DNA from 2 places in the Isoptericola sp. NPDC019693 genome. Region 2 is predicted to be linked to the other one. Evidence: riboswitches for the same ligand, from Rfam matches in the RefSeq annotation. Region 2 holds a riboswitch; the other holds the start of a gene.

Region 1 (5,632 bases), on a different contig from region 2:
CTCGACGCGCTCGACACCGGCGTGGCGACGCTCACCGGTCTGGGGCACGAGGTCGACGGGCTGTCCCTTCCGCCCGACCCGACGTACGGCCCCGCCTTCCGCACCCTGTGGATGGCAGGCGCGTCCGCCGTGCCCCTCGACGACCCCGCCCGCCTCGACCGGCTCGAGCCGCTGACCCGGTGGCTCATCGGCCGCGGCCGCGAGGTGCCCGCCCGCGAGCTCGCCGAGGCGCTGCGGGCCCTCACGGCGTTCGAGCGCCGGCTCGTCGCGCAGGTGTCGCGCTTCGACGCCGTCGTCACGCCCGCGCTCGCGATGACGCCCCGCCCCCTCGGCTGGTTCGACCCCGAGGACCCGGAGCGCAACTTCGAGCAGCAGTGCCAGTACACGCCGTGGACGTCGATGCTCAACGTGGCGGGGCTGCCCGCGATCACCGTGCCGACCCGCTGGACCGGCGACGGGCTGCCGATGGGGGTGCAGCTGATCGGGCGGCCGGGCGGGGAGACGACGCTCCTCGCCCTGGCCGCGCAGCTCGAGGACAGGCTGCGCTGGGCGGACCGGCACCCGCCGGTCTGGTGACGGACGGCTCTCCGACCAGGGCGGGCACCACGATCCGAGACGCCGGAGTGCGAACCCGGGGACAGGCGCCTACGGTCGGTGACCGAGGTCGTTCGTACGACGGAAGGAGCCCCATGGGACTCGGAGACAAGGCCAGGCACCTCGCGGAAGAGGCGGAGGGCAAGGTCAAGGAGGCGACGGGCAAGCTCACCGGCGACGAGAAGCAGGAGGCCGAGGGCAGGGCCCAGCAGGCCGGCGCGAACCTCAAGCAGGCGGGCGACGACGTCAAGGACGCGTTCAAGGACTGACCCGCTGTCACGACGGGGCGCCACCGGGGGGTGGCGCCCCGTCGTCATGTCCGCCCTGCGTGCCCGCCCTGAGCGGGGCGGGGACGCGCGGCCCGTCCGTCAGAGGTCGTCGGGCAGGCAGCCGAACGCCTCGTCGGCGCCCAGCGCGGCGGTGGCGAGCAGGCCCTCGAGGCCGGAGCCCTCGGGCACCGGGCGCGGGTCGTCGACGACGACCCACAGCCCGTCCACGACGTCGTACTGCGCCTGGGGGCCCTCGGTGACGAGGGAGCGCACCGCGGCGACGAGACGCTCGACCTCCTCGCCCGCCGTGCCGACGCCCACGGACGCGCGGACGGCGCCGGCGTCGAACCCGAGACGGCCGAGCAGCGGGTGCGCGCAGAACCGGCCGTCGCGCACACCGATGCCGTGCTCGGCCGACAGGTACGCGGCGACGAGGCCCGGGTCGTACCCCGTGACGGTGAACGTCACGACGCCCACCGGGTCGACGGCGTCGTCCCACACGTGCACGACCTCGACGCGGTCGATCTCGCCGAGCCCGTCCACGAGCCGGCGCCGCAGCGCGTCCTCGTGCTCTCCGGCGGCCCACGGGTCGAGGGCGGCAAGCTCGTCGCACGCGGCCGCGAGCGCCACCGCGCCCACCACGTTGGGCGACCCGGCCTCGTGGCGGGCGGGGCCCTCGTGCCAGTCGGTCGTCGTGGTGCGCACCCGCCGCACGGCGCCGCCGCCGGCGAGGTACGGGGTGCCGGCGTCGAGCCAGTCGCGGCGCCCGACCAGGGCCCCGGCCCCGAAGGGCGCGTAGGTCTTGTGGCCCGAGAAGGCGACGTAGTCCACGCCGGTCGCCGCGAGCGAGAAGCGGCGGTGCGGCACCAGCTGCGCGCCGTCGAGCACGACGCGCGCGCCCGCCCCGTGCGCCGCGGCGACGACGTCGGCCACGGGCAGCGCCTCCCCCGTGACGTTGGAGGCGCCGGTGAGCGCGAGCAGGGCGTACGGGCGCCCCGCGGCGGCGGCCGAGCTCAGCTCCTCCTCGAGCTCCGCGAGGGTGGCGGCCACCGAGGACCCGCCCGTCACGACGGTCGCGTCGGTGACGCGCTGCCAGGGCAGCAGGTTGGCGTGGTGCTCGATGTCGAGCACGAGCACGCGGCCGCGCTCCCCCGTGACCGGGTCCGCGGGCACGCAGCCCGCGAGCAGGTTGAGCGAGTCGGTGGTGTTGCGCGTGACGATCGTCAGGTCGTCCTCGCGGGCGCCGACGAACGCGCCGATCGTGCGCCGGGCCGTCTCGTACAGGGCCGTGGACACCTGCGACAGGTAGCCGGCGCCGCGGTGCACGCTCGCGTACAGCGGCAGCACCCGGGCGACGCGGTCGGCCACGGCCTGGAGAGCGGGCGCCGACGCCGCGACGTCGAGGTTCGCGTACGGCACCTGGCGGCCGTCGACGAGCGGGACGAGGGTGTCGCCACCGACGACGGGCAGCACGGGCGAGACGTCGTGCACGGTGGCGGGCGCGACGTCGTGCACGGCGGGCGCGGGGCTGAGCGTGGTCATGCGGGATCCTCCTCGGTCGTGCCGGGGAGGTCGCTCCCCGCGCTTGCCCGCGCGCCGGACGGCGCGGGGCCAGGTCGTCACCCGGGGCACCCCGCCGCGAGAGGAGGGTTGCCGGCCAGCGAGCCGGGGCTTCGCGCTGGCGCTCATGACCTGTCGCCCATCGTGAGTGCGCAGCACCACACGGTCAAGCGGAGCCCGGGACCTTCTCACGATGCGGTCGCGTGAGACGCTGGACGTCGGCCCGGCCCGGCCGTCCCCCGCCTCTGCAGCGGCCGCCCGACGGACCACCACCGAGGACCACAGAGCAGCACGGAGTGACCATGCGACGCCTTCCCCGCCGACTGACGCCGATCGCCCTCGCGAGCCTGCTGGCCCTGACCGCGTGCACGGGACCGCAGGCCGAGGGCGACGACGCGGGCACGCCGGGCTCCGGTGCCGCTCCGACCGCGAGCGCCTCCGCCCCCACGGAGGCCGGGGACGCGGCCGGTGGGACGACGAAGGACCCGTCGGCGTACACCGTCCCCCACACGGACGACCACAAGACGATCGTCACCATGGACCGGTCGCAGGTCGAGGCGCTCACCGGCACCGACCTCGGCGAGGGCGTCCAGGACGCGCAGCGCGCGATGACGCAGGCCGACACGTGGGCGGGCGACGCGACCGCCGACCACGTCGACCTCGTGACCGCGGCGGCCGAGCGCGAGTCCGACCGCATCGAGCGGGTGCTCTCGCAGCAGGCCGACGGCCGGGACGTCGAGCTGCGGCTCACCGTCGTGCACCACGAGCACGCGCAGGAGGCCCACTTCGGCGAGGACGACGACTGACGCGCGCAGGCCGCGGAGTGCGGCGAGGCGCCGGAGGCGCTGTTCAGACGCCCGGGCGGCACCGGCACGCGTCGCTCAGGTCGCGAGACGGGGTGCCCATCAGGCGGACGCCTGTCGTACGATCGCCGCGACCATCCCGAGCGGCCGAGTGACGTGGCACGTCGACGCCGCAGCAACCCGCGGGCAGGTCGCCGGCGACGGCGGCCCGTCCGGACGAGGGTGCTACCGCCACGACCGATGGGAGGACTGCGATGAGCACCCAGATCGATCCCCGCCCCGCCGAGGGCTACGCCGGCGACCTCACCCCGCAGCAGGCGTGGGACCTGCTCGCCGCCGACCCGGACGCCGTCCTGGTGGACGTGCGCACCGAGGGCGAGTGGCGCGCGATCGGCGTGCCGGACACCGCGACCGCCGGCAAGCGCCCGGTCTTCGCCGAGTGGGTCCAGGCGGGCGGGCGTCCCAACCCCGGCTTCCTTGCCGAGCTCGCCGCCGCGGGCGTGACCGCGGACCGTCCGGTCGTCTTCCTGTGCCGCTCCGGCCAGCGCTCGATCGGCGCCGCACGCCTCGCGACGTCGTCCGGCCTCGGCCCGGCGTACAACGTGCTCGAGGGCTTCGAGGGCGGCCCCGGCTTCGACGGCGTCCGCGACCGCGAGGGCTGGAAGGTGCGCGGCCTGCCGTGGGGCTCGTACGACGACGCTGCCGCGACGCCGGCGGCCGGGCAGCAGCCGGAGCAGACCCGATGAGCAGCACGCAGGTCCCGACCGGTCCTGGCGCCGACCCGACGACCCTCGGCGGCTCGCGCCCGCTGCCCGCCACGGTCCGGCCCGCGACCCTCGCCGTGCGCGGCGGGCACCGCCGCTCGGACTTCCAGGAGATGTCCGAGGGCCTGTTCCTCACCCAGGGCTACACCTACGGCTCGGCGGCGGACGCCGAGGCCGCGTTCGCCGGCGAGCGGTCCCAGTTCCTGTACTCGCGGTACGGCAACCCGACGGTGCACACGTTCGAGGAGCGGCTGCGCCTCATCGAGGGCGCCGAGGCCTGCTACGCCACGGCGTCGGGCATGTCGGCGGTGTTCAACGCCCTCGCCGCGCTGGTCTCCAGCGGTTCGCGCATCGTGTCGGCGCGGGCCCTGTTCGGCTCCACGAACGTCATCTACGACGAGATCCTCGCCAAGTGGGGGGTGCGCGTCGACCTGGTGGACGGGCACGTGACCTCGCAGTGGGAGGAGGCCCTCGCCACCCCGGCGGACGTCGTGTTCTTCGAGTCGCCGTCCAACCCCATGCAGGACCTCGTGGACGTGCGGCGGGTGGCAGAGCTCGCGCACGCCGCCGGCGCCGTCGTCGTGGTGGACAACGTGTTCGCGACGCCGGTGCTGCAGAAGCCGCTCGAGCTCGGCGCCGACGTCGTCGTCTACTCCGCCACCAAGCACATCGACGGCCAGGGCCGCGTGCTCGGTGGCGCGATCCTCGGCAGCGAGGAGTTCCTCTCCGGGCCGGTGCAGACGCTCGTGCGCAACACCGGCCCGTCGCTGAGCCCCTTCAACGCGTGGGTGCTGCTCAAGGGCCTGGAGACGCTCGACGTGCGCGTGCGCGCCCAGAACGCGGCAGCGCTCGAGGTCGCGACCGCGCTCGAGGGGTTCGACGGCGTGACCGGGGTGCGCTACCCGTTCCTGCCCTCGCATCCCCAGCACGAGCTGGCGAAGTCGCAGCAGTCGGGTGGCGGCACGGTCGTGACGTTCGACCTCTCCGTGCCCGAGGGCACCGAGCCGGAGGCGGCGAAGAAGCGCACGTTCGCGTTCCTCGACGCCCTGCAGGTCGTCGACATCTCCAACAACCTGGGCGACGCGAAGTCGATCATCACGCACCCCGCCACGACGACGCACCGCAAGCTCGGCCCCGAGGGCCGCGCCAAGGTCGGCATCGCCGAGACCACCGTGCGGCTGTCGATCGGGCTCGAGGACCCGCGGGACATCATCGAGGACGTCGAGCAGGCCCTGCAGGCCTGACCCGCCCCGCCCGAACGGGGCCCTCCGACGCGCCGGCCGCGGCTCAGGAGGACGGGACGGCGACGTCGTCCACGGACGCCGTGGTCAGCAGGTCGAGGTCCGGCGCGGTGGTGAACCGCCCCACCGGCACCTCCGCCCCTGGGTCGCACGACGAGTCCGGGTCGGGGCCGTAGCCCCAGCGGGCGCTGTCGACGAGCCAGCGGTCGTCCACGCGCACGAGCTCGTAGGTGTCGTGCTCGAACGCCCCGGTGTCCCGCGACCGCTCCACGACCTCCGACGCGTCGTCGTCCCACGCCCACCAGGTGGGTAGGCGGCTGCACATGAGCACGGTGGCCTCGTCGCCGCTGCCGGAGACGTCGACCACCGTCATGTCGCTCGGCCCCTCCCACAGCTCGAGC
Region 2 (5,632 bases):
CCACCCGGGCGTACACGTCGCGGCCCAGGTGGTCGGTGCCGAACCAGTGCGCGCCGGACGGCGGCTGGAGCCGGTCGGCGGGGACGCCGCCCAGGGGGTCCTGGGCGGTGAACGCCTGCGGCACCACGGCCCACGCGGCGACGAGCAGCAGCACGGCCACGGCCAGCAGCAGCCCGGGGCGGCGCAGCACGTGGCGGGCGCCGCGGGCGGCGCGGCGGGGTCGTCCGGTATCCGGCGGAGCGGCGGGAGCGGGGGTCGAGGCCGGTGCGACGACGCCCCGTGGGCGGGAGAGGGTCTGCAGCGTCATGCGGTCACCGCCGTGGGTCGCCGGATCTCGATCCGGGGGTCGAGCAGGGGGTAGACGAGGTCGACCACGAGGGTGACGACGACGAAGACGAGCGCCGACAGCACGACGACCGCCAGGACGACGGGCACGTCCTGCTGGTTGACCGACTGCACGGTGAGGCGGCCCAGGCCCTGGCGCGAGAACACCGTCTCGGTGACGACGGCGCCCCCGAGGAGCCCGCCGACCATCACCCCGAGCACCGTGAACGCCGGGATGGCGGCGTTGCGCAGCGCGTGCGCGAGGTGCACCCGGGTGCGGCTCGCACCCTTGGCCCACGCCGTCTCGACGTAGGGCTCCCCGAGCGCGCCCCGCAGGGAGCGGGACAGGATCTGGGCGAGCTGCGCCCCGGCGGGGACCGCGAGCGTGATCGTGGGCAGCACGAGGCTGATCGGCCCCTCGTTGCCGATCGCCGGGAACACCGGCAGCCGGAACGAGAACCACTGCAGCAGCACCAGGCCGACGAAGAAGGTGGGCAGGGCCACCCCGAGCGGGGGCAGGGCGGAGAGTGCCTGGCGCAGGAACCGGGACCGCGGGAGCACGCTGGCCACGGCGACCGCGGTGCCGCCCACGACGGCGACGAGCAGCGCGGCACCCGTGAGCTTGAGCGTCTCGGGCAGGGCCTGCGCGACGAGCGACGTGGCGGACGCGCCGCTCACGTAGGAGTCGCCGAAGTCGCCGGTCAGCGCGCCGAGGAGGGCGTCGCCGTACTGGACGACCAGGGGGCGGTCCAGGCCGTACTCGGCCCGCAGGGCGGCGAGCTGGGCGGGGTCGACCTGGCTCACCTCGCCGCCCCCGGACGCCACCAGGGCGACCGGGTCGCTCGGCAGCAGGTAGAGGACGAAGAACGCGACGGTGAAGGCCGCCCAGAGGACGAAGACCCCCTGCCCGGCGCGCTGCAGCACGTAGCGCGTCATCGGGTCACTCCCCTGCCCCGTCGGTCACCCACGCGTCGTAGAAGTCCAGCCGCGAGGAGGCCTCGAAGGTCAGCCCCTGCACGCGGTCGGCGGCGGCGATCGTGGTGGACAGCTCGTAGACGGGGATGGCGTGCCCGCGCTCGAGCAGCAGCCGGGACGCCTCGGTCACGAGCTTCTGGCGCTCCGCGGGGTCGGTGGCGGCGGCCGAGTCGTCGAGGAGCGTGTCGACCTCCTCGGGGTCGCGCTGGTTGATGTTGCGGGCGTTCGCCGAGAAGATCGTGCGCAGCACGTCGGCGTCGGACCGGGTGAGGTTGTAGTAGTCGAAGTCGAAGTCGCCGGACTCCTTGGCCGCCTCGGACTCCGCGACGGTGACGTGCTTGAGCTGCAGGTCCACGCCGATCTGGCGCAGCTGCTGCTGCACGAGCTCGAGCGGCTCGGGCACCTGCCAGAACGTCACGGTCGTGGAGAGCTTCTGCCCGTCCTTCTCGCGGATGCCGTCGGCACCCTCGGTCCAGCCCGCGTCGTCGAGGATCTTCTTCGCGCCATCGGGGTCGTAGGCGAGCAGGTCGTCCGCACCCTCGAACAGCGGCGTGGAGTGCGAGAGCACGTTGGTCGCCGCCTGGTCCTGCGGGGTGAGCACGGTGTCGACGACCTGCTGGCGGTCGATCCCCTTGAGGATGGCGGTGCGCACGGCCTCGTCGGCGGCCAGCGGGCTGGACTCGTTCGGGAACAGGTTGAACACGACGCCCGGGTTGGCGCGGTAGGAGAGCCAGAACCCGTGGCCGTCGAACTGCGGCAGGTCGACGGCGTTGATCGCGGCGGTGGCGTCGATCTGGCCGGACTGCAGGCTGCCGGTGCGGACGCTCGCCTCGGGGATCACCTGGAAGGTGACGGTGTCGAGATAGGCCTCGCCGGTGTGGTCGTTCGCCTCCGAGCCCCAGGCGTAGCCCTTCACCTTCTCCAGCACGATCTCCTGGTCCTGGGTGTAGGACTGCACCGCGAACGGGCCGGAGCCCACGTACTTCCCGGCGCAGCGATCCTCGGCCGAGAGCTCCGCCGACGCGGGCGAGAGCAGGCCGAGGGAGAACGTCGAGGTGGCCTGGAGGAACTGCGCGCTGGGCTCGTCGAAGTCGACCGTCACGGTGCGGTCGTCGACCACGGTGGTGCCGGCGTACCCGACGAGGTACTGGGAGCCGAGGGACGCCACGGCGCCCAGGTCGACGATCGCGTCGAAGTTGGCCTTCACGGCCTCGGCGTCGATCGGGGTGCCGTCGGCGAAGGTCGCGTCGTCGCGCAGGTGGAACGTGTAGCTGGACGCGTCGTCGTTCACCTCCCAGCTCTCGGCGAGCCACGGCAGGATCTCGCCCGACTCCGGGTCCTGCGCCGTGAGGGAGGCGACGGTCTGCCGGGCGGCGGCGATGGCGTCGTTGTTGCCCACCTGCTGCGGGTCGATGCAGTGCGAGTCGACCGTGATGGCGAAGGTCAGGTTGCCGCCGGTGACGGGCTCGGCGTCGGCGGGCGCCGACGCGCCGTCGCTCGCCGCGTCGGCGCCGCCCGAGCAGGCGCTGAGCAGCAGCGCGGCGGAGGCGGCCACCAGCCCGGCGAGCCGGGCGGGTCGGGTGGTGCGGGGGGTGGTGCGAGGGGTGGTCGTCATGGCACGTCGGTCCTCGTGGTCGTGGCAGGCCGCCGCGTCGCGGACCTCGCGGGTCCCTCGCGGTCGACCGGTGCCGTGCTTACCCCGCCGCGGTCACGGCAGGGTCAGGTCGTTCCCGGAGCACCCCGTCACGTCGAAGGGTTGCTGGCCAGCGAGCCGGGCCTGGGTGCTGGCGCTCGTCACCTGGGCGGCAGGGAAGCCGCCGCGACCGCGCGAGTCAAGGATCGAACGGGACGTCTCACATCGCGGACCCCTCGCGGAAGGCCCGCCGCCGGCGCGACGCAGGCGCCGGCTGCACTAGTGCACAGGGAGCGAAAGGCCGGCGTCGGCCCAGGTCAGCGGCTCACGTTCGTACGGTCGACGCATGCGATACCTGGAGGGGCCGTTCGAGCCCGTGCACGAAGAGACCACCGCGTTCGACCTGCCGGTCACTGGACGGATCCCCGTCGAGCTGAACGGTCGCTACCTGCGCAACGGGCCCAACGCGCTGGGCGTGGAAGACCCGGCCGTGCACATCTGGGGCATGGGCCAGGGCATGGTGCACGGGGTACGCCTGCGCGAGGGCCGCGCCGAGTGGCGGTGGGTCGCGCGGCGCTGCGGGCGGCGGCCTGACCCTGCTGGTCACGCCCCGCGAGGTCGTGTCTCCCCGCCCCGACGTGCGCTCGCCGTCCGGGCCCGGGGCGCCTGCTCGGGGACGTGCCGGCGGTCAGACGACGGCGCCCAGGGCGCGGTAGGCCACGACGAACGCGGTCGCGACGACGGCGGTTCCCGCCACCGCGAGGGTGACGGGCAGGGCGCCACGGAGCCTGCGCGCGAGCATGCCGACGAGCAGGACGAGCGCGACGACGCCGATCACCACCCAGAAGGTGGCGCCCGTCGTCTCGACGACCGTCGTGAGCCCATAGGCCGACTCGCCGAGGCCGATGCCCGCGAGCAGCGCTGTGCCCAGAGCGGAGCGCACGCCCGTTCGCCACAGCCACGCCGCCGCGACCCCGACGAACAGGCCGACGACGAGGCCGACCACCCCGAACAGGGTCGGGTCGTAGAAGGACCCGCGGAGGTCGGCGGCGACGGTGTAGCCGAGGGTGAGCAGCACGAAGCTCGCGGCGCCGAGCACGGCGGCGTGCCACGTCCGGGTCCGTGGGTCGCGCGCGGCCCAGGCGACGAGGAGCGCGGTGAGCAGGGTCCAGCCGCTCGCCGAGTTCGCGAAGGGGGCCGCGGCATCGGGCAGGAACCCCTGGGCGTACGACGTCAGACCGCCCAGCAGGAAGCTCGCCGCGAGCACGACGACACCGTGCTGCCAGGGGTGACCGGACGCCCCTGGCACCCCGTCGGGTCGCGTCCGTGCCGACGGGCGGTCGTCGGCGCGGTCAGGGGACGAGGTCAGGTCGGGCACACCACGACGGTAGACGGCACGGGCCGGCGGGGCGTCATCCCGTGGTCGGACGCGAACTGGCACCGACCTCCCGGCGGGTGCACCGAGGGCCGCTCAGGCGCGGCGCAGGCGAGCGCCGAGCAGGTAGAGCTCGCAGCCGAGGCACAGCCCGACGACGGCGTTCAGGGCGGCCGCGACGAACGCGATGCCCGCGGCCCACGGAACGGCGGCCAGGACGCCCGCGAGCCCCAGGACCACGCCCACGCCGGTGACGACGAGCCCCACGAGCTGGGCGAAGCGGGGCGGGCGCGGGTCCTCCAGCTCGGCCGGCGGCGCGAGCCGCGGGCGCACGAGGGTCTTGAAGAGCCAGCCCTGCACCGTGCCCTGCGCGCCGCGCACGGCCCCGAGCAGGAAGCCCGCGGCCACCACGGCGAGGAGCACGAGGCCGGCGGTGGTCGCCCCGAGCAGCACGACGACGGCGAGGAGCAGCGCCGTGATGCCGGCGCCCACGCGGGGCCCGCGCGGGTCGATGCCGGCGGGTGCCTGCGTCTCGGTGGTCTCGCGGGTCATCGTCGTCTCCTCGGTCGTGCCCGGCGTGGGCGGTCCGGCGCTGCGCCGGTGGTCGGTGCGCGGGTCGCGCGGGTCAGGCGCTGCCCGCCGCGACGGGCAGGGCGGTGTCCAGGGCGTGGCGCGCCTGGGCGGGCGACATCCCGCCGCTGCTGCGGGCGGTCTGCACCCCGGCGCCGTCGAGCACGAGCACGGTCGGGGTCTTGAGCACGCCCAGCTCGCGCACCAGGTCGAGGTGGTCCTCGACGTCGAGCTCGTGGTGCACGACGCCGTCCTCGCGCTCGGCGAGGCCGCGCAGCACGCGGGCCGTGGCTCGGCACGGGGCGCACACCTCGGCGGACAGCTGCACGAACGTGGCGCGCTCGCCGAGCGTCACACCCCGGGCCGCCCAGTCGACGCCCGGCCCAGGGCCCGCGGGCGTGGCCCGCACTCGGCCCTGCCGCGACCGCCAGACCGCGCCGAGCACCGCCGTGAGCAGCACGAGCACCCCCAGCACCACGAGCTGCGTGGTCATGCCCTCGCTCCTTCCGTCCGGCCGTCTCCCCGGTCATCTTCCTCGCCATCCGCATCCTGGTCGACACGGTGGTCACATGCCGGACACCATCGGGTCCGTCATGCCGCCTGAGCGAACGGCGGGTGCTCCACGGCCGTGAACCCGGCGGCCCGGCGGGTGTCGGCCGCCGACCACAGGTCGGTCGTGACCTCGGCGCGCACCAGGGGCGCCACCTCCGCGGCGAACCGTCGCAGCACGTCCTCCTGGTGCGCGGGCTCCAGCA

What was found. A riboswitch is a leader RNA that binds a small molecule or an ion and turns the genes downstream of it on or off. The one in region 2 is predicted to bind S-adenosylmethionine.
Region 1: linked by a shared signal. The riboswitch ahead of ACH436_RS17540 (aminotransferase class V-fold PLP-dependent enzyme) and the one ahead of ACH436_RS03085 (ABC transporter substrate-binding protein) in region 2 are both predicted to bind S-adenosylmethionine.

What each region holds. Positions count from the first base shown of each region.
Region 1 covers NZ_JBIRXP010000006.1:145,003-150,634, reverse strand. The annotation lists gene ACH436_RS17550 (amidase) at 1-576, shown strand, start outside; gene ACH436_RS17545 (CsbD family protein) at 690-863, shown strand; gene ACH436_RS17540 (aminotransferase class V-fold PLP-dependent enzyme) at 963-2,405, opposite strand; SAM riboswitch class IV at 2,440-2,556, opposite strand; gene ACH436_RS17535 (hypothetical protein) at 2,726-3,229, shown strand; gene ACH436_RS17530 (rhodanese-like domain-containing protein) at 3,481-3,972, shown strand; gene ACH436_RS17525 (O-succinylhomoserine sulfhydrylase) at 3,969-5,234, shown strand; gene ACH436_RS17520 (hypothetical protein) at 5,278-5,632, opposite strand, start outside.
Region 2 covers NZ_JBIRXP010000001.1:650,620-656,251, reverse strand. The annotation lists gene ACH436_RS03095 (ABC transporter permease) at 1-307, opposite strand, end outside; gene ACH436_RS03090 (ABC transporter permease) at 304-1,260, opposite strand; gene ACH436_RS03085 (ABC transporter substrate-binding protein) at 1,265-2,914, opposite strand; SAM riboswitch class IV at 2,985-3,098, opposite strand; partial or broken gene ACH436_RS03080 (carotenoid oxygenase family protein) at 3,279-3,479, shown strand; gene ACH436_RS03075 (DUF6518 family protein) at 3,621-4,310, opposite strand; gene ACH436_RS03070 (DUF4395 domain-containing protein) at 4,404-4,859, opposite strand; gene ACH436_RS03065 (thioredoxin family protein) at 4,933-5,370, opposite strand; gene ACH436_RS03060 (LLM class flavin-dependent oxidoreductase) at 5,469-5,632, opposite strand, start outside.